DNA from 3 places in the Streptomyces flavusporus genome. Region 2 is predicted to be linked to each of the others. Evidence: predicted binding sites of a transcription regulator. Region 2 holds the regulator's gene; each other region holds the start of a gene.
What was found. The regulator HspR, encoded in region 2, represses chaperone genes until heat shock. The targets are predictions, from matches to a motif close to TTGAGNNNNNNNNNCTCAA.
Positions count from the first base shown of each region.

Region 1: lon (endopeptidase La) is a predicted target of HspR. The motif match lies at 2,935-2,953, and genes of this name have one in related genera.
Region 3: dnaK (molecular chaperone DnaK) is a predicted target of HspR. The motif match lies at 3,591-3,609, and genes of this name have one in related genera.

Region 1 covers NZ_CP176503.1:3,356,607-3,363,138, forward strand. Annotated here, with positions in the region: gene ACKTSN_RS15805 (hypothetical protein) at 1-281, opposite strand, end outside; gene lon (endopeptidase La) at 489-2,912, opposite strand; gene ACKTSN_RS15815 (spermidine synthase) at 3,120-3,797, shown strand; gene ACKTSN_RS15820 (response regulator transcription factor) at 3,911-4,651, shown strand; gene ACKTSN_RS15825 (sensor histidine kinase) at 4,648-5,757, shown strand; gene ACKTSN_RS15830 (multifunctional oxoglutarate decarboxylase/oxoglutarate dehydrogenase thiamine pyrophosphate-binding subunit/dihydrolipoyllysine-residue succinyltransferase subunit) at 6,039-6,532, shown strand, end outside.
Region 2 covers NZ_CP176503.1:4,704,696-4,711,227, forward strand. Annotated here, with positions in the region: gene ACKTSN_RS22250 (amidase domain-containing protein) at 1-1,682, opposite strand, end outside; gene ACKTSN_RS22255 (heat shock protein transcriptional repressor HspR) at 1,786-2,235, opposite strand; gene dnaJ (molecular chaperone DnaJ) at 2,241-3,425, opposite strand; gene grpE (nucleotide exchange factor GrpE) at 3,459-4,103, opposite strand; gene dnaK (molecular chaperone DnaK) at 4,100-5,950, opposite strand; gene ACKTSN_RS22275 ((Fe-S)-binding protein) at 6,367-6,532, shown strand, end outside.
Region 3 covers NZ_CP176503.1:1,600,017-1,606,548, reverse strand. Annotated here, with positions in the region: gene ACKTSN_RS07875 (ATP-binding protein) at 1-395, shown strand, start outside; gene ACKTSN_RS07870 (vWA domain-containing protein) at 392-2,194, shown strand; gene ACKTSN_RS07865 (OsmC family protein) at 2,271-2,696, shown strand; gene ACKTSN_RS07860 (glycerophosphodiester phosphodiesterase family protein) at 2,776-3,546, shown strand; gene dnaK (molecular chaperone DnaK) at 3,656-5,518, shown strand; gene ACKTSN_RS07850 (SAM-dependent methyltransferase) at 5,531-6,346, opposite strand; gene ACKTSN_RS07845 (helix-turn-helix domain-containing protein) at 6,420-6,532, opposite strand, start outside.

The DNA.
Region 1 (6,532 bases), 1.3 Mb from region 2:
TTCCACCAGTGGTGGTCGTGGTGCTTGTGCCACTTGCAGTGCTTGTGCCACTCCCCGAACTTGTGGTGCTTGTGCCACTTGCAGTGCCAGTACTTGTGCCCGTGGTCGCCATGCGTGGCGACCGTGCTCACGGTCGGCGATTCGGGCATCGAGGACGCCGAGGCCGCGCTCGCCGGGAGGATGATCCCTCCGGCGGCCACCACGCCCGAAGCCGCGATGGTCGCGACACGGATTCCGCGCTTCTGGCGGATTTCCTGCTTGTTTTCCTTGGTGCGAGTCACAGATTCCTCCTGCTTCGGAGGGGCCTTTTCGTTTTCCGGCGTTTCCGGTAAGGCCGCACTTCAAGTAGGCCGGAACGGCATAAAAAGGTCATGTTACGAAGATTCGTGACTTGACACTACAAGGGGTAAAGGTGGTTAATACGCACTCATGGCAAAGGCCCGGGCCTCCCTCACGGGACCCGGGCCTTGCCCATCCGGTCACGTCCGTCACGCCGCGACCGGAACCTCCGGCTCCGCGCCGTTCGTGGCCGGCGACAGGGCCAGTTCGAGGACCTGGCGGACGTCGGTGACGGCGTGGACGTCGAGCTTGTCCAGCACCTCGGCCGGGACGTCGTCCAGGTCGGGCTCGTTGCGCTTGGGGATGATCACGGTGGTGACGCCCGCACGGTGCGCGGCGAGCAGCTTCTGCTTCACGCCGCCGATCGGCAGGACGCGGCCGGTCAGCGAGACCTCGCCGGTCATCGCCACGTCCGTACGGACCAGGCGGCCGGACAGGAGTGACGCCAGTGCCGTCGTCATCGTGATGCCCGCGCTCGGGCCGTCCTTCGGCACCGCACCCGCCGGGAAGTGGATGTGCACTCCCCGGTCCTTCAGGTCGGCGACCGGGAGTTCCAGCTCGGCGCCGTGGCTGCGCAGGAAGCTCAGCGCGATCTGCGCCGACTCCTTCATCACGTCACCCAGCTGTCCGGTCAGCGTCAGGCCCGCCGCGCCCGTCTCCGGGTCGGACAGCGACGCCTCGACGTACAGCACGTCACCGCCCGCCCCCGTGACCGCCAGGCCTGTCGCCACGCCCGGTACCGCCGTGCGCCGTTCGGCCGGGTCCTGGGCCGACTCGGGTACGTGGTGCGGTCGTCCGATCAGACCCCGCAGGTCACCGTCCCCGATCGTGAACGGCAGCTTCCGCTCGCCCAGTTCGTGCTGTGCCGCAACCTTGCGCAGCAGCCGTGCGATGGACCGCTCGAGGTTGCGGACGCCCGCCTCGCGCGTGTACTCGCCGGCGAGCTTGCGCAGCGCGCCCTCGTCGATGACGACCTCGTCCTTGTCCAGGCCGGCCCGCTCCAGCTGGCGCGGGAGCAGGTGGTCACGGGCGATGACGATCTTCTCGTCCTCGGTGTAGCCGTCGAGCCGGACCAGCTCCATACGGTCGAGCAGGGCCTCCGGGATGGCCTCCAGGACGTTGGCGGTGGCGAGGAAGACGATGTCGGACAGGTCGAGTTCGACTTCCAGGTAGTGGTCGCGGAAGGTGTGGTTCTGCGCCGGGTCGAGCACTTCGAGGAGCGCCGCGGCCGGGTCGCCGCGGAAGTCGGAGCCGACCTTGTCGATCTCGTCCAGGAGCACGACCGGGTTCATCGACCCGGCCTCCTTGATGGCGCGGACGACACGGCCGGGCAGCGCACCGACGTACGTACGCCGGTGACCGCGGATCTCGGCCTCGTCGCGGACACCGCCGAGGGCGACGCGGACGAACTTGCGGCCCATGGCGTGGGCGACGGACTCGCCGAGACTCGTCTTGCCGACGCCGGGCGGCCCGACGAGCGCGAGCACGGCACCTCCGCGCCGCCCGCCGACGACACCCAGGCCCCGGTCCGTACGGCGCTTGCGCACCGCCAGGTATTCGGTGATCCGCTCCTTCACGTCCTCCAGGCCCGCGTGCTCGGCGTCCAGGATCGTCTTGGCGCCCTGGATGTCGTACGCGTCCTCGGTCCGCTCGTTCCACGGCAGTTCGAGCACCGTGTCGAGCCAGGTCCGGATCCACGAGCCCTCCGGCGACTGGTCGCTGGACCGCTCCAGCTTGTCGACCTCCTTGAGGGCGGCCTCGCGGACCTTCTCGGGCAGGTCGGCGGCCTCGACGCGGGCGCGGTAGTCGTCGGACTCCTCGCCGTCCTTCTCGCCGTTCAGCTCGCGCAGTTCCTTGCGTACGGCTTCCAGTTGCCGGCGCAGCAGGAACTCGCGCTGCTGCTTGTCGACGCCCTCCTGGACGTCCTTGGCGATGGTTTCGGCGACGTCCTGCTCGGCGAGGTGGTCGCGCAGTTGCTGGGTGGCGAGCTTCAGCCGGTCGACGGGGTCGCCGGTCTCCAGCAGCTCGATCTTCTGATCGAGGGTCAGGAAGGGCGAGTACCCCGAGTTGTCGGCCAGGGCGGACACGTCGTCGATGGCCTGCACACGGTCGACGACCTGCCATGCGCCGCGCTTCTTCAGCCAGGCGGTGGCGAGGGCCTTGTACTCCTTGACCAGTTCGGTGACGTGCCCGGGCAGCGGCTCCGGGACGCTCTCGTCGACCCTGGTCCCCTCGACCCACAGCGCGGCACCCGGCCCGGTCGTCCCGGCGCCGATCCGCACCCTCCCCCGCCCCCGGATCAGGGCACCGGGGTCACCGTCGGCGAGCCGCCCGACCTGTTCGACGGTGCCGAGCACACCGGTGCTCGCGTATGTCCCGTCGATCCGGGGCACCAGCAGGACCTTGGGCTTTCCGGGCTCGGACCGGGCAGCGGCCTGGGCGGCCTCCACCGCGGCCCGCACATCGGCGTCGCTCAGGTCCAGCGGGACCACCATCCCGGGCAGCACGACCTCGCCGTCGAGCGGCAGCACGGGCAGAGTGAGCGGTGTGAACGCCGTTGACTCAGCAGCCATGATCTCCCCTTAGGCAGTCAAGTTGAGCTATGCCGACTCAATGCGCGGGAGCCGCCGAATGTTCCCCTGGCCCCGTTCGCTCTGAGCGATCACTCCCCGGCCGCTGCCGGACCCCTTCGCCACCTCTGTGTCAACACCGCCGGGAGCCGAGCCACTCCCATCCGTTATTCCGTCAACATGCCGTCAGAGAAGTGCCAGGATGGGCAGATGGCCACCACCTACGACATCCCCGAAGTCCTGGACCGTCGTGAGGGCCCCTCGGGCGAGGTCGTGCTGCGCCGGCACGGCACCCTGCTGCAGATCATCGTCAACGGCTGTTTCCTGATGGACACCTCCGACGGACGATCGGAGCGACGGCTGGTCGACGCGGCGCTGAACGCCCTGGACAGGAGGGCGGCGCCCGCTGTGCTGATCGGCGGACTCGGCGTCGGATTCTCGCTCGCACACGCTGCCGCGAACCCCCGCTGGGGCCGGATCACGGTGGTCGAGCGCGAGCGTGCCGTCATCGACTGGCACCGCGACGGACCGCTCGCCGAGCTGTCCCGAGAGGCCCTCGCCGACAGCCGTACGGAGATCGTCGAAGCGGATCTGATCGACTTCGTCAATGAGACTTCCGCCACGTTCGACGCGCTGTGCCTGGACATCGACAACGGGCCCGGATGGACCGTCACGGAGGGGAACGACGGGCTGTACTCCGCGGCCGGACTGGCAAGCTGCGCAAGGGTGTTGAGACCCGGCGGCGTGCTCGCCGTGTGGTCGGCGCAGCCCTCCCCGGAATTTGAAGGATCCTTGCGGAATGCCGGTTTCCGGTATGTGCGTACCGAAGAGATCCCCGTTGCCCGAGGCGTTCCGGACGCCGTGCATCTCGGCGTACGACCTGGATAGCCGAGCTGCGGTGACTCCCCGTACGCTGCATCCCTGACGCCGATCATTCAAGCGTCAATCGCAGTCATGGGATCACCCCACGGATTCCGGAAAGCACACTTCAGGGGCGGGCGATGGAGCAGACACACACCTCCCACAACGGCACGGCGGCGACCACCCCGGGCGCACAGCGCCGGGTGCTGGTGGTCGAGGACGATGCGACGATCGTCGACGCCATCGCGGCCCGCCTGCGCGCCGAGGGATTTCTCGTACAGACGGCCAGTGACGGCCCGGCCGCCGTCGACACCGCCGAGGCCTGGCAGCCCGACCTGCTGATTCTCGACATCATGCTGCCGGGCTTCGACGGTCTGGAGGTCTGCCGGCGGGTGCAGGCCCAGCGGCCGGTGCCGGTACTGATGCTCACCGCGCGCGACGACGAGACCGACATGCTGGTGGGTCTCGGCGTCGGCGCCGACGACTACATGACCAAGCCGTTCTCGATCCGGGAGCTGGCCGCGCGCGTGCATGTGCTGCTGCGCCGGGTCGAGCGGGCCGCGGTCGCGGCCGCCACTCCGCGCACCGGCATCCTGCGCCTGGGCGAGCTGGAGATCGACCACGCACAGCGCCGGGTCCGGGTGCGCAGCGAGGACGTGCATCTGACGCCCACCGAGTTCGACCTGCTGGTCTGCCTGGCGAACACGCCGCGCGCGGTGCTCTCGCGTGAGCAGCTGCTGGCCGAGGTGTGGGACTGGGCGGACGCCTCCGGCACCCGTACCGTCGACAGTCACATCAAGGCGCTGCGGCGGAAGATCGGCGCCGAGCGGATCCGCACGGTGCACGGCGTGGGCTACGCCCTGGAGACACCGACGCCATGAGCGAGGGGCGGCCGGCCGCACGGAGGAGCCCCGGGGAGCCCTGGGGCGGCGTACGCCCGTTCTCGATCAAGACCAAGCTGGGTGCGCTGGTCGTCATCTCGGTGCTGATCACCACCGGGCTGCTGATGATCGCGGTGCGCACCGAGACCGAGCTGCGCTTCATCACGGTCTTCTCGATGATCGCCACCCTGCTGATCACGCAGTTCGTGGCCCATTCGCTCACCGCACCGCTGGACGAGATGAACGCGGTGGCCCGCTCCATCTCGCACGGCAACTACACCCGCCGGGTCCGTGAGAACCGGCGGGACGAGCTGGGCGACCTGGCCGTCACGATCAACCGTATGGCCGACGACCTGGAGGCCCAGGACAACCAGCGCAAGGAGCTGGTCGCCAACGTCTCGCACGAGCTGCGCACACCGATCGCCGGGTTGCGCGCGGTCCTGGAGAACATCGTGGACGGCGTCACGGAGGCCGACCCGGAGACCATGCGGACGGCCCTGAAGCAGACGGAGCGGCTGGGGCGTCTCGTGGAGACGCTCCTCGACCTGTCGCGTCTGGACAACGGCGTCGTACCGCTGAAGATGCGGCGGTTCGAGGTGTGGCCGTATCTGTCCGGGGTGCTGAAGGAGGCCAACATGGTCGCCTCCGCGCGCGCGGGCATCGCCTCCGGCTCCGGCGGTCACACACGTACGGACGTCCATCTGCACCTCGACGTGTCCCCGCCGGAGCTGACCGCGCACGCCGACCCGGAGCGGATCCACCAGGTCGTCGCCAACCTGATCGACAACGCGGTCAAGCACAGCCCGCCGCACGGCCGGGTCACGGTGAAGGCGCGGCGCGGGGCGCTGCCCCAGTCGCTGGAGCTCGAGATCCTGGACGAGGGTCCGGGCATTCCGCGGTCGGAGTGGCACCGGGTCTTCGAGCGGTTCAACCGGGGTGCCGTCAGCCGGCCGCACGGTCCGGGCAGCGACGGCGGCACGGGCCTCGGCCTGGCGATCGCCCGCTGGGCGGTGGATCTGCACGGCGGCAAGATCGGCGTGGCCGAATCCGAGCGTGGTTGCCGGATCCTTATCACCCTTCCGGGACTGCCATCCGTGCCAAGTTGACGTAAAGTTCGAAGCGGAGCCACAAGATCCACGGGCGTCCGCGCTGCAGGACACGTGTGATCAGGCGAAGGCCCGCGTCTCGTATGCGCCGGGTCCGGGTCAACGCATCCCTTTCACACCGGAACCACGCTTGTTTCCCGCCATTTCCATCCCCGAAACACGTGCTCAGATGTGACTTACGCGACGATGAACGGGCCCGGTCTGACCTTCTCGGTCATGGAGGCGTAGCCTTGATTCCCGCTGTCCATCACCTTGTGAAGCGGAAGAGGGCGGTTGCCGCCGTGTCGCCACAGTCCCCCAGTAACGCATCGAGCATCTCGACCGACGCCGATCAAGCGGGCAAGAACCCCGCTGCCGCGTTCGGTCCCAACGAGTGGCTCGTCGACGAGATCTATCAGCAGTACCTCCAGGACCCGAATTCGGTAGACCGCGCCTGGTGGGACTTCTTCGCCGACTACAAGCCGGGGGCACCGTCCGCCCCGGCTCCGGCGGCCCCCGCGGCCGCGGGGGCCGCGGAGACCACCACCACGGCTCAGACCCCGGCCCCGGCCGCCCCGGCCCAGGCAGCTCCAGCGGCTCCGGCCGCTCCCGCCGCCCCGAAGCCGGCTGCCGCGCCCGCTCCGGCCTCCCCCACGCTCGAATCCACTCGCGCGGGGGGACCCCCATCGGCTCCGGCGAAGGCCGCGGCCCCTGCCCCGGCCGCCAAGCCGAAGGCGAAGGCCGAGCCCGCCGCCGCGACGACGGCGCCGGAGGGCCCCGAGCTGATCACGCTGCG
Region 2 (6,532 bases):
TCCTTGCTCTTGTGGTTCTCGTCCCCGGAGCCCTTCATCCGGACGTCGCCGCCGTGGTGGATCGCCCGAGAGACGAAGTTCGTGCAGTCCTGGTCGTAGAAGCTCGGCGAGTCCCAGTGGGTCACTGCCCAGGTGGCCGCTCCCGTGCGGAGGTAGGTACCGGCCTGCTGGGCGTCGAAAGAGACCGTGGTGGCGGTGCTGGTGGTCTCGCTGCCGTCGTCCGTGGAGTCGCCATCGAACTCCGAGGGGGCGAGGCCGTCAGCCATGAGCTCTCCGTCGACGGCGTTGGCGAAGTCGTCCAGCGCGGCGCCGGTCGGCCGCACCACCACCTCCTTGGCGGCCGCGGTAACCGCGGAGAGCAGCACGGGCGCCGCTCCGGCAGTGAAGGTGTAGCGCATCTCGGTCTTGCCGGTCTCGTCGGTCGGGTCGGCGGTCCCGGTGCTCGCGTCGGTCACGATGACGTTCGTGGTGGTCACCGTCGCGCGCAGGGTGACCGTCTTGCCGTCAGCCGACGGGATGGCCAGCACGTCGCTGAAGGAGGCCTCGGGCCAGCTGTTGTCCGTGTCGTCCTCTGAGACGGCGATCCGCTCCCGCAGCAACGATTCCTGGTCCCGGGCGAGGAGGTCGACGAACTGGGCGCCGTACGCGCTGCCAGCAGCGGCGTCCCACGCGTCGACATAGCTGCCGGTGACCATGCCACCCCGGGCGTAGTGGTACGCCTCAAGAGCCCTCTGGTGCGCCTCCGTCCCGCCCGTCACCGCGGCGGGCACGATGCCGCCGGACGTGGCGGCCGGGCCCGTGCCGTAGTCGTTCTTCCCGGTCACCTTGAAGCTGTACGTGATGTCCCCGGCGTCCGCGTTGAGTTCGTTGAACACCGCGGACAGGCCGGTGGTGGTCACCGTGCCGGCCGTCGTCCCGTCGGAGGCCACGGCGGTGACGGTGTAGGTGACGACGTCGTCGGCGTCGCCGATGAACTCCGCCGGGCTCCAGGTCACCAGGGCCCCGTGCTCGCCGGCCACGGCCTTGAGGTTGGTCACCGCCTCGGGCGCGGTGCCGGTGGTGCCGGAGGTCCCGGTCTCCTCGGCCACGTCCAGGGTGAACGTCTGGAGCTGGGTGTTGGCGGAGCAGACGTTGTCCGCGCAGGCACGCATCTTCCAGCGGTAGGTGGCGCCGTCGGTGAGCAGACCGTCCGGCACCTTCGCGACGGCCCGGTCGCCGTCCTGGACGCCGACAGTGAGGGTCTCGCCCACGGCGTTGCCCGACGCGTCGTACAGCTGGTACTCGGCGGTCACGGCACCCTCACCGGCGGCCGTGACGACGCCAGTCAGCAGGGGTGTCGTGGTCTGGACGGCGCCGGTTGCGAGGTCGGTGGGCACCTCGGGCGCGGGGGCCTTTGAGGTGTCGACCGTGAAGGTCTGCCAGGCGCTCCACGCCGTCGAGTAGTCGGTGCCGTCGTAGGTGCGGGCCCGCACCCGCAGATGGGTGCCGTCGACCAGCGGCGTCTCCTGCGGCACAGCCAAGGCCGCGACCTCGCCAGTCTCGACGTAGGGGGTGTCGGCGGTGAGCGTGTAGGTCGTGTCGTTGTACGCCGGGTCCGGCTCGATGGCGTACTGGATGCGCACGCGCTGCGGATCGGCGTCGTTCCCCCACGACGACAGCGCGGGCGTGCGCGAGGTGACCACGTTGTTGCTGGTGGACGGCGACAGGGAGATCGTGCCCGGTACCTCGGGATACGAGTTGTACGTGATCGTCAGGTGCGGTTCCTTTCGGCAGGTTGACGCGGCGTCAGTCGGACTGCTGCCGCTTCGGCCGCCACACCACCAACGCGCTGGTCTGCTGCACCTCCTGGTACGGCACCAGGTCGCGCCGGTACGAGGCGTGCACCGCGGCCTCGCGCTGCTGCATCGCCGCCGCCGCGCCGTCCAGGGCCGCTTGCAGTTCCGCGACCCGGGACTGGAGCGCGGCGACCTGGTTCTCCAGTTCGATGATGCGCTTGATGCCGGCCAGGTTGATGCCCTCGTCCTGCGACAACTGCTGCACCTGGCGGAGCAGTTCGATGTCGCGGGCCGAGTAGCGGCGGCCCCGGCCGGCCGTGCGGTCCGGAGACACCAGGCCCAGGCGGTCGTACTGGCGCAGTGTCTGCGGGTGCAGGCCGGACAGCTGGGCCGCCACCGAGATGACGTAGACCGGGGTCTCCTCGGTCAGTTCATACGGGTTGCGTCGACGGCCGTCCATCTGACTCATGCTCCCTTCGCGGCCTGGAACAGCTCCGCCCGCGGATCCTCGCCCGCGGTAGCCTCGCGATACGCCTCGAGTGCGTCACGAGCCTTCCCCGTCAGGTCCTTCGGGACACTCACCTCGACGGTGACCAGGAGGTCGCCGCGGGTGCCGTCCTTGCGGACCGCGCCCTTGCCCCGGGCCCGCATGGTGCGGCCGTTGGGCGTGCCGGGCGGCAGCTTCAGGGTGACCGGCGGGCCGCCCAGGGTGGGGACCCTGATCTCGCCGCCGAGGGCCGCCTCCGCGAAGGTCACGGGGACGGTCACCGTCAGGTTGTCGCCCTTGCGGCCGAACACCGGGTGGGCGTCGACGTGCACGACGACATACAGGTCGCCCGCCGGACCGCCCCGCTCGCCCGGTGCGCCCTTGCCCCGCAGACGGATGCGCTGGCCGTCCGACACCCCGGCGGGGATGCGGACCTGCATGGTGCGGGACGACTTCGCCCGGCCGCTGCCCTTGCAGACCTCGCAGGGGTTCTCCGCGATCAGGCCCCGGCCCTTGCAGTCCGGGCACGGGTCGGTCAGGGAGAAGCCGCCACCCGAGCCGCGTGCCACCTGGCCGGTGCCGACGCACGTCGGGCACACGCGCGGTGTGCCGTTCGCGTCGCCGGTGCCCGAGCAGGCCTTGCACGGTGCCTGGGAGGACATCCTGAGCGGCACCGTCGCGCCCTCGATCGCCTCGGTGAAGCTGAGGGTGACCTCGGACTCGATGTCCTGGCCGCGACGCGGATGCGTCCGCGTCCCGGTCGTGCCGCCCCGGTTGAACAGGCCCCCGAAGACGTCACCGAGTCCGCCGCCGAAGCCGCCGGCCCCGCCCCCTCCCCCGCCCGGGGTACCGCCTCCGAAGAGGTCGCCCAGGTCGAAGTTGAACGAGCCGCCGCCCGCGCCGGGGCCCGGGCGGAAGCCGCCGTTGCCGAACAGGGCGCGGGCCTCGTCGTACTCCTTGCGCTTCTTGGGGTCGCCGAGGATGTCGTTCGCCTCGGAGATCTCCTTGAAGCGCTCCTCGGCCCTGGCGTTTCCCTTGTTGGCGTCCGGGTGGTACTCGCGGGCGAGCTTGCGGTACGCCTTCTTGATCTCGGCTTCGGTGGCGTCCTTGGGGACGCCGAGGACCTTGTAGTAGTCCTTCTCGATGAAGTCCTTGGTGCTCATCCCCGACGTCCCTCCTTCCTCGTCAGTTCAACGTCAGCCCTCGTCCGGGCCACCGTTCTCCTTGTCGTCGCCCTCGGCCGGTTCCTCGGCCTTCACCGTCTGCGCGCCCGGCTGCGGCTCGGCGACGGCCACCCGCGCGGGGCGGATGGTGCGCTCGCCGATGCGATACCCCGGCTGGAGGATCGCGACGCAGGTCGTCTCCTTGACGTCCGGCGCGTAGGAGTGCATCAGGGCCTCGTGGATCGTCGGGTCGAAGGGCTCGCCCTCCTTGCCGAACTGCTGCAGGCCCATCTTGGCCGCCACGGTCTCCAGCGACTCGGCGACGGACTTGAAGCCGCCGACCAGCTCGCCGTGTTCCCGCGCGCGTCCGATGTCGTCGAGCACGGGCAGGAGCTCGGTCAGGAGGTTCGCGACGGCGATCTCCTTGACCGTGATCCGGTCGCGCTCGACCCGGCGGCGGTAGTTCTGGTACTCGGCCTGGAGCCGCTGGAGGTCCGCGGTGCGCTCGTTGAGCGCGGTGCGCACCTGGTCCAGCTGGGCCAGCAGACCGGCATCTGCGCTTGCGTCCCCGGCCGGGGCCGCCCCCTCCGCGGGAGCGGCCTGCGGCTCGGCGTCGTCAGGAGTGGCGCCGGAGGGGACGTCGGGCTTCTCTTCAAAGCCCGGGGTCTCCTCCGTCACGCGGCACCGTCCTTACGCTCGTCGTCCACGATCTCGGCGTCCACGACGTCGTCGTCGGCCGGCTTGGCCCCACCGGCGGTGGCACCCTCGGGGCCGCCCGCGGCCTGCGCGGCATTGGCGTCGGCGTACATGGCCTGGCCCACCTTCTGGGAGACCGCGGCGACCTTCTCGGTGGCCGTGCGGATCTCGGCGGTGTCCTCGCCCTTCAGCGCGGTCTTCAGCTCCTCGACGGCGGCCTCGACCTCGGTCTTGACGTCGCCGGGGACCTTGTCCTCGTTGTCCTTGAGGAACTTCTCGGTCTGGTAGACGAGCTGCTCGCCCTGGTTGCGGGTCTCGGCGGCCTCGCGGCGGCGGTGGTCCTCCTCCGCGTACTGCTCGGCCTCCTGGCGCATCCGGTCGACCTCGTCCTTCGGGAGCGAGGAGCCGCCGGTGACGGTCATCTTCTGCTCCTTGCCGGTGCCGAGGTCCTTCGCCGTGACATGCATGATGCCGTTGGCGTCGATGTCGAAGGAGACCTCGATCTGCGGGACGCCGCGCGGCGCCGGGGGCAGACCGGTCAGCTCGAACATGCCGAGCTTCTTGTTGTAGGCCGCGATCTCGCGCTCGCCCTGGTAGACCTGGATCTGCACCGACGGCTGGTTGTCCTCGGCCGTGGTGAAGATCTCCGAACGCTTCGTCGGGATCGTCGTGTTGCGCTCGATCAGCTTGGTCATGATGCCGCCCTTGGTCTCGATACCGAGGGACAGCGGGGTCACGTCAAGCAGCAGGACGTCCTTGACCTCGCCCTTGAGGACACCGGCCTGGAGCGAGGCGCCGATGGCGACGACCTCGTCCGGGTTCACGCCCTTGTTGGCCTCCTTGCCGCCGGTCAGCTCCTTGACGAGCTCGGCGACGGCGGGCATACGGGTGGAGCCACCGACGAGGACGACGTGGTCGATCTCGCTCAGCTGGATGCCGGCGTCCTTGATGACATTGTGGAACGGCGTCTTGCAGCGCTCCAGCAGGTCCGCGGTCAGCTGCTGGAACTGGGCGCGGGTCAGCTTCTCGTCGAGGTGCAGCGGGCCCTCGGCGGAGGCGGTGATGTACGGCAGGTTGATCGAGGTCTCGGTGGACGAGGACAGCTCGATCTTGGCCTTCTCCGCGGCCTCACGCAGGCGCTGCAGCGCCATCTTGTCCTTGCTCAGGTCCACGCCGTGACCGGACTGGAACTGCTTGACCAGGTAGTCGACGACGCGCTGGTCCCAGTCGTCACCGCCGAGGTGGTTGTCACCGTTGGTGGCCTTCACCTCGACCACGCCGTCGCCGATCTCCAGGAGGGAGACGTCGAAGGTGCCGCCACCGAGGTCGAAGACAAGGATGGTCTGGTCGTCCTTGTCGAGGCCGTACGCCAGGGCGGCGGCCGTCGGCTCGTTGACGATGCGCAGCACGTTCAGACCGGCGATCTCACCGGCCTCCTTGGTGGCCTGGCGCTCGGCGTCGTTGAAGTAGGCCGGGACGGTGATGACCGCGTCGGTCACCTTCTCGCCCAGGTAGGCCTCGGCGTCCCGCTTCAGCTTCTGCAGCACGAAGGCGCTGATCTGCTGCGGGTTGAAGTCCTTGCCGTCGAGGTTGATCTTCCAGTCGGTGCCCATGTGGCGCTTGACCGACCGGATGGTCCTGTCGACGTTGGTCACAGCCTGCCGCTTGGCCACCTCGCCGACCAGCACCTCGCCGTTCTTGGCGAAGGCGACGACGGACGGCGTGGTCCTGGCGCCCTCGGCGTTGGTGATGACGGTGGGCTCGCCGCCCTCCAGAACGCTGACGACGGAGTTAGTCGTGCCCAGGTCGATGCCGACCGCACGTGCCATGGTTGATTCCTCCAGCTGACTTGAGTGGAACGGACTCAAGTGTGCATGACGCCTGCCGCCGGGTCAACAGACCTGAGTCGAGCGGACTCAACTCTTATCCGTTCCTTACGCGCAACTGCCCGGTGACCTGCAGAGACGCAGCGAGGCGGACCGAGGTTGCGTTCACCCGTCCGGTGACCCTCACCCTCAGCCCCGCAGAGCACAGCCCCAAGGTAAACGGAATGTCATGATGTGCGAGGAATACTGAGATCAGTCCGACGCGCCGTGCCCCATACGGTCAGGTATGCCTCAGCGACGCAGATCACCGGGCCCCTGGCTACAGTGCGACCGAGGAAATGGGTAGTCTCAGACGGACTGCATAAGTTACCGCTTAGTAATCAACAGATCTCCCCCCTCGCAGGCCCGAGGAGCCCCCAATGCAACTCGCCGCGATCATCGTGTCGCTGGTCCTGACCGTGGTCGGCGTTGCGCTGCTCGCGCGCGCCATCGGCCAGTTCGTCCGGTACTTCAGACTGGGCCAGCCGGTCCCGGCCGGCAGCCGGACCGACAACCCCTACGCGCGCAGCGTGACGCTGGTGCGGG
Region 3 (6,532 bases), 3.1 Mb from region 2:
AGGCCATCGCGCGCGGCACGCTGACGCCCGCGCACGCGACCGCCTTCTGCGGCTACGTCAAGATCGTACGCAGCCGGTACGGCATCGAGGTGATCATCAAGGGCGACGCACGCTGGCCGCACCGCCTGGAGGACCGGGACCTGCTGTACTACCTCGCCGAGTCGTTCCGGGGACGTCTCGTCAAGGAACTGCCGGCGAGCAAGGAGCACATGTCGGCGCACGGACGGGAGACCGCCTACCGCGCCAAGTCCCTGCTCGTGCAGCTCGCCGAAATCTCCGTCGAGGTCGCCCAGAGCGTCATCGCCTCCGACGCCGACGGCAACCCCGTCCTGCCCGCCTGGTTCCTCATCGAGGCCGCCCGGGACATGCCGCGGCTGGTGGAGGCGCGACGATGAGCCGTACCCGCGCGAAGGGGCAGAAGAAGCGGGACGTGGCGGGGGAGGCGTTCGCGGAGGGCATGCGGCTGGTCCTCGCCAACCCCGCCCTGAAAGCCGTCGACTTCAACACCTGCCGGCGCGAGGACTGCACACTGGCGCCCAAGGACGGTCTCATCCGCGTCGACTCCGACGGCGTCCTGCACTCCCACCCCGATCGGCTCGCCGACGGCCGCGACTGGGCCTGGGCGCTCGCGCACGCCGTCATCCACCTCGGCTTCGGCCATGTCCCGGCGGCGAAGAGGGTGCGCGAGCAGCCCGACCGCTACGACCTCGCCGCCCGCTGTGCCGTCGTCAACCGCTTCCTCCTCACCTTCCCGGTCGGCCGGACGCCCGAGGAGCTGCCCGCCTCCTACCCCGACGGGGACGAGGAGCAGCTCGCCGCGCGCTGGCGGCGCGACGGCATCCCGGCCGCGTACGAGCGCTGCGGCTCCGCGGGAGGGGAGGCCGACCAGCTGCTCGTCGACTGGGGGACCTGGCTCGGGCCGCCGCCCCCGGACTGGCAGCTCGCGTTCGCGGACGCCCTGACCCGCACCATGTCCGCGGCCCTCGACCTGGCGGGCGGCCGCCGCGACACCATGGACGGCAAGCTCGCCCCGCAGCGCCCCTGGGAGAAGGCGCTGAGCTGGTTCATCTCCTCCTATCCGCTGCTCGGCGGCATCGCCGCCGGCATCCAGCTGGTCGCCGACGCCGAACTCGCCCGCGCCCACGGCATCTCGATCGCCGCCGTGAACGCCGAGGCCGGCGAGATCTACGTCAACCCGCTCAGGCAGTTCGAGGACGAGGAGTGGCGGTTCGTCCTCGCCCACGAGATGCTGCACGCCGCCCTGCGGCACGGCGACCGCTGCGGCACCCGCGACCCGTACCTGTTCAACATCGCCGCCGACTACGTCATCAACGGCTGGTTGTGCGAGATGCAGGTCGGCACCATGCCGGAGGGGCTGCTGCACGACCCGGACCTGAAGGGCCTGTCGGCGGAGGAGGTGTACGACCGGATCGCGGGCGACCTGCGCCGGATGCGCCGGCTGTCGACCCTGCGCGGCAAGGGCGTGGGCGACATCCTCGGCGGACCGCTCGGCAGCCCGCGCGACTACGTCGACCTGGACGAGTTCTACCGCCGCGGCCTCTGCCAGGGCCTCGACCTGCACCAGCAGCAGGAGCGCGGCTTCCTGCCCGGCGGCCTGGTCGAGGAGATCCGCGCGCTCAGCCAGCCGCCGCTGCCCTGGGACGCGCAGCTCGCCCGCTGGTTCGACGAGTTCGTGCCCCGCCCCGAGCCCGTACGGTCGTACGCCCGTCCCTCGCGCCGCCAGGCATCCACCCCCGACATTCCCCGCGCCGGCCGGTACTTCCCGCCCGAGGAGATCGCCCGCTGCACCTTCGGCGTCGTCCTGGACACCTCCGGATCGATGGACCGCACGCTGCTCGGCAAGGCGCTGGGCGCGATCGCCTCGTACGCCGAGGCCCGGGACGTGCCGGCCGCCCGCGTCGTGTTCTGCGACGCGGCCCCGCACGACGCGGGCTACCTTCCGGTCACCGACATCGCGGGGAAGGTACGGGTGCACGGCCGCGGTGGTACGGTCCTGCAGCCCGGGATCGATCTGCTGCACCGCGCGGACGACTTCCCGCCGACCGCGCCGGTCCTGGTGATCACGGACGGCTGGTGCGATGTGCTGCGGGTGCGCCGGGAGCACGCGTACCTCGTTCCCCAGGGCGCCCGCCTGCCCTTCACCCCCCGGGGACCGGTGTTCCGCGTGAGGTGAGTCGGAAATGTGATCAGATGGTGCCTGAGAACCCCGGAGACGGGGTTCGCATCGAGAACATGCGAAAGGAAGAACCGTGGCAACCACGCGCTCCGCACACACCGTCTGGGAAGGCAACCTGCTCGAGGGCAACGGCGTAGTCACCTTCGACTCCTCCGGCATCGGCCAGCAGCCGGTGTCGTGGCCGTCGCGCGCCGAGCAGGCGAACGGCAAGACCAGCCCCGAGGAGCTGATCGCCGCCGCCCACTCCAGCTGCTTCTCCATGGCCCTGTCGTACGGCCTGACCGGCGCAGGGACCCCGCCCACCAAGATCATCACCTCGGCCGACGTGACCTTCCAGCCTGGTGAGGGCATCACCGGTATCCACCTCACCGTCGAGGGCACGGTCCCCGGCCTGGACAACGACGCGTTCGTCGCCGCAGCCGAGGACGCCAAGGCCAACTGCCCGGTCAGCCAGGCCCTGACGGGCACGACCATCACGCTCACCGCGAAGCTCGCCTAGGAACCTAGCCGCGGAACTCCGGCACGGGCCGCCCCCCAGGGGGCGGCCCGCGCCCCGCTCGTCGTCCGGGAGTTGACCCATGACGCCACGCCCCGCCGTCTCGGCCCACCGGGGCGGCTCCGAACAGTTCGGCGCCGCCACCTGGGAGGCGTACGAGGACGCGCTGCGGTCGGGCGCGGAGTACGTCGAGTTCGACATCCGGCGTACCGCCGACGGTGTCTTCGTCGTCCACCATGATTCGCGCGTGCGGCTGGGCGGGCCGCTGCTGTCCCTGATCACCCACGCCGAGCTGACCGAACGCGCCGGCTACCCCGTGCCCGTCGTGGACGACGTCATGGAGCTGATCGCCGGCCGGCTCGTCGGGCACCTGGACCTGAAGGAGACCGGCCATGAGCGCGAGCTGATCGACCGGGCGATCGCCCTGCTCGGCACGGACGGGTTCGTGGCCACCACGCTGGAGGACCGTTCCATCGCCGCGATCAAGCACGCGTTCCCCCGGGTGCGGACGGCCCTGTCGCTGGGGCGCGGCCGCAAGGAGGTGGCCGCGGGGCGGCTGGCGGCGACCCGGGCGAGCGAACTGTTCCCCCTGCGGCGGGTGCGGGCCTGCGGGGCGGACGGGGTCGCCGTGCACCAGCGGCTCGCCCGCGCCAACGTGCTGCGCGAGGCCGCCCGGCACCGTCTGTTCAGCATGGTCTGGACGGTCAACGACGACGCCGGACTGCGGACCTTCCTGACCGATGAGCGGGTGGACGTACTGATCACCGACCGGCCGCGGCGCGCCGTGGCCCTGCGCGACGGGGCGCGCGCCGCGGAGCCGGTTGCACCGGCCGGGAGGCCCCGCGCCGACTGACCGGCCCCTGCCCGGGTATGTGCCTGAATGACCAAGAGGCCCCATTGACAAGAGCCCACTCAAGTTTTGTGCTGGACACCGAGAGGCTCCCTGGCGGAAGGGGACAGCGATGGCACGCGCGGTCGGTATCGATCTCGGAACCACGAACTCGGTGGTGGCCGTCCTGGAGGGCGGCGAACCCACCGTCGTCGCCAATGCGGAAGGGGCCAGGACCACACCGTCGGTCGTGGCCTTCGCCAAGAACGGCGAGGTGCTCGTGGGCGAGGTCGCCAAACGGCAGGCCGTGACGAACGTCGAGCGCACCGCGCGCTCCGTCAAGCGCCACATGGGCGATGCGAACTGGCGGTTCCCGGAACAGGGCTCCGTGGACGGCACCCGCTACCGCGCCCAGGAGCTGTCGGCGCGAGTCCTGCAGAAGCTGAAGCGGGACGCCGAGGCCTATCTCGGCGAGGACGTCACCGACGCGGTGATCACCGTGCCCGCCTACTTCGACGACGCCCAGCGGCAGGCGACCAAGGAGGCCGGGGAGATCGCGGGCCTGAAGGTGCTGCGGATCATCAACGAGCCGACCGCCGCCGCCCTCGCCTACGGCCTCGACCGCGGCGAGGAGCAGACCGTCCTCGTCTTCGACCTCGGCGGCGGCACCTTCGACGTCTCCCTGCTGGAGATCGGCGACGGCGTGATCGAGGTCAAGGCCACCAACGGCGACACCCACCTCGGCGGCGACGACTGGGACCAGCGGATCGTCGAACACCTCGTCAAACGCTTCAAGGGGCAGTACGGCATCGACCTGTCCAACGACAAGATGGCCCTCCAGCGGCTCCGCGAGGGCGCCGAGAAGGCCAAGATCGAACTGTCCAGCTCCTCGGAGACGTCGATCAACCTGCCGTACATCACCGCCTCCGCGGAGGGACCGCTCCACCTGGAGGAGAAGCTCACCCGGGCCCAGTTCCAGGAGCTCACCGCCGACCTCCTCGACCGCTGCAAGACCCCCTTCCACCAGGCGGTCAAGGACGCCGGTATCAAGCTCGCCGCGGTGGACCACGTCATCCTGGTCGGCGGCTCCACCCGCATGCCCGCCGTCACCGACCTGGTCAAGCAGCTCACCGGCAAGGACCCGCACAAGGGCGTCAACCCCGACGAGGTCGTGGCCATCGGTGCCACCCTCCAGGCCGGCGTCATCCGCGGCGACGTCAAGGACGTGCTGCTCCTCGATGTCACCCCGCTGTCCCTGGGCATCGAGACCAAGGGCGGCATCATGACGAAGCTGATCGAGCGCAACACCACGATCCCGACCCGGCGTTCGGAGATCTTCACCACCGCCACCGACAACCAGCCCTCGGTCGGCATCCAGGTCTACCAGGGCGAACGCGAGATCGCCGCGTACAACAAGAAGCTCGGCACCTTCGACCTCACCGGCCTGCCGCCCGCCCCGCGCGGCGTCCCGCAGATCGAGGTCGCCTTCGACATCGACGCCAACGGGATCATGCACGTCTCCGCGAAGGACCTGGCGACCGGCCGCGAGCAGAAGATGACCGTCACCGGCGGCTCGGCGCTGCCCAAGGACGACATCGACCGCATGATGCGGGAGGCCGAGCAGTACGCCGAGGAGGACCGCAAGCGCCGGGAGGCCGCCGAGACCCGCAACCAGGCCGAGCAGCTCGTCTACCAGACCGAGAAGTTCCTCCGCGAGAACGAGGAACGGCTGCCGGCCGACACCAGGTCGGAGGTGGAGCCGGCCGTCACCGAGCTCAAGCAGCTGCTCGAACGCAACGCCGAGACGAACGAGCTGCGCACCGGCGTCGAGAAACTCGCCACCGTGAGCCAGAAGATGGGCCAGGCCATGTACGCGCAGGCCCAGCAGACCCCGACGGAGCCGAGCGAGCCGCGCACCGCACCCCAGGACGAGGAAGGAGTGGTCGACGCGGAGATCGTGGACGACGAGAAGGACTCCAAGGGCCCAGCGGCCTGAGGCCCCTCACCGTCAGGGCTTGCGGGCGACGCCCGCGTACACCGGCACGATGCCCTCGGCCTGGGAGGCCACGTCCTCCGCCTCCGGGCGCCACCCGTGGACGGGGATGACTCCGGGGCCGAGCAGTTCCAGCCCGTCGAAGAAGCGGGCGAACTCCGCGAGCGACCGGGGGAAGAACGGGGTGCCGCTGCGCCGGAAGTGGTCGGCCGCCTTCCCGATGGCCTCCGGGCTGAGGTCCGGGGTGACCTGGGACAGGATCAGGTGGCTGCCGGGGGCGAGGGCGGCGACGTACTTCGCGAGCAGCCCGTACACGTCGTCACCGTCGGGGTCGTCGCTCAGGTAGTGGGTGAGCGCGACCAGCGACAGCGCGACCGGCCGGTCGAAGTCCAGCGTCTCGCCCGCCTTCCGCAGCACGCCGTCCAGGTCGCGGACGTCGGCGTGCACATAGTGCGTGGCGCCCTCGGCGGAGCCGTGCAGCAGCGCCTGAGCGTGCCGCAGCACGATCGGGTCGTTGTCGGCGTACACGACCCGGGACTCCGGCGCGACGCCCTGGGCCACCTGGTGCAGGTTCGGCTCGGTGGGGATGCCGGTGCCGATGTCCAGGAACTGGCGGATCCCGGCCTCGGCGGCGGTGCGCACCGCCCGGTGCATGAAACGCCGGTTGGCGCGCGCCCCGCGCAGCACCGTCTCGTCCGCGGCGAGGATCTTCCGGGCCAGCTCCTCGTCCACCGGGTAGTTGTCCTTGCCGCCCAGCCACCAGTCGTACACCCGGGCCGGATGCGGCCGGCTGGTGTCGATGCGGGTGGGCGCGGCGTCGGATCCGGTCATGCGGTGTGGTCTCCTCGGTCTTCGGCGCGGCAGGAACTACGGCGGGCATTACGGCGGCCAGGGGCCAGGGGCGCTAGAAGTCCCCGCGGCGCTCCTGGAGGATCTTCTTGGTGCGCTGTGCCGACGCGGCGTGCGCCGTCATGTGGTCCAGCACCTCCAGATGCGCGGAGACCTCAGTGCGGGAGT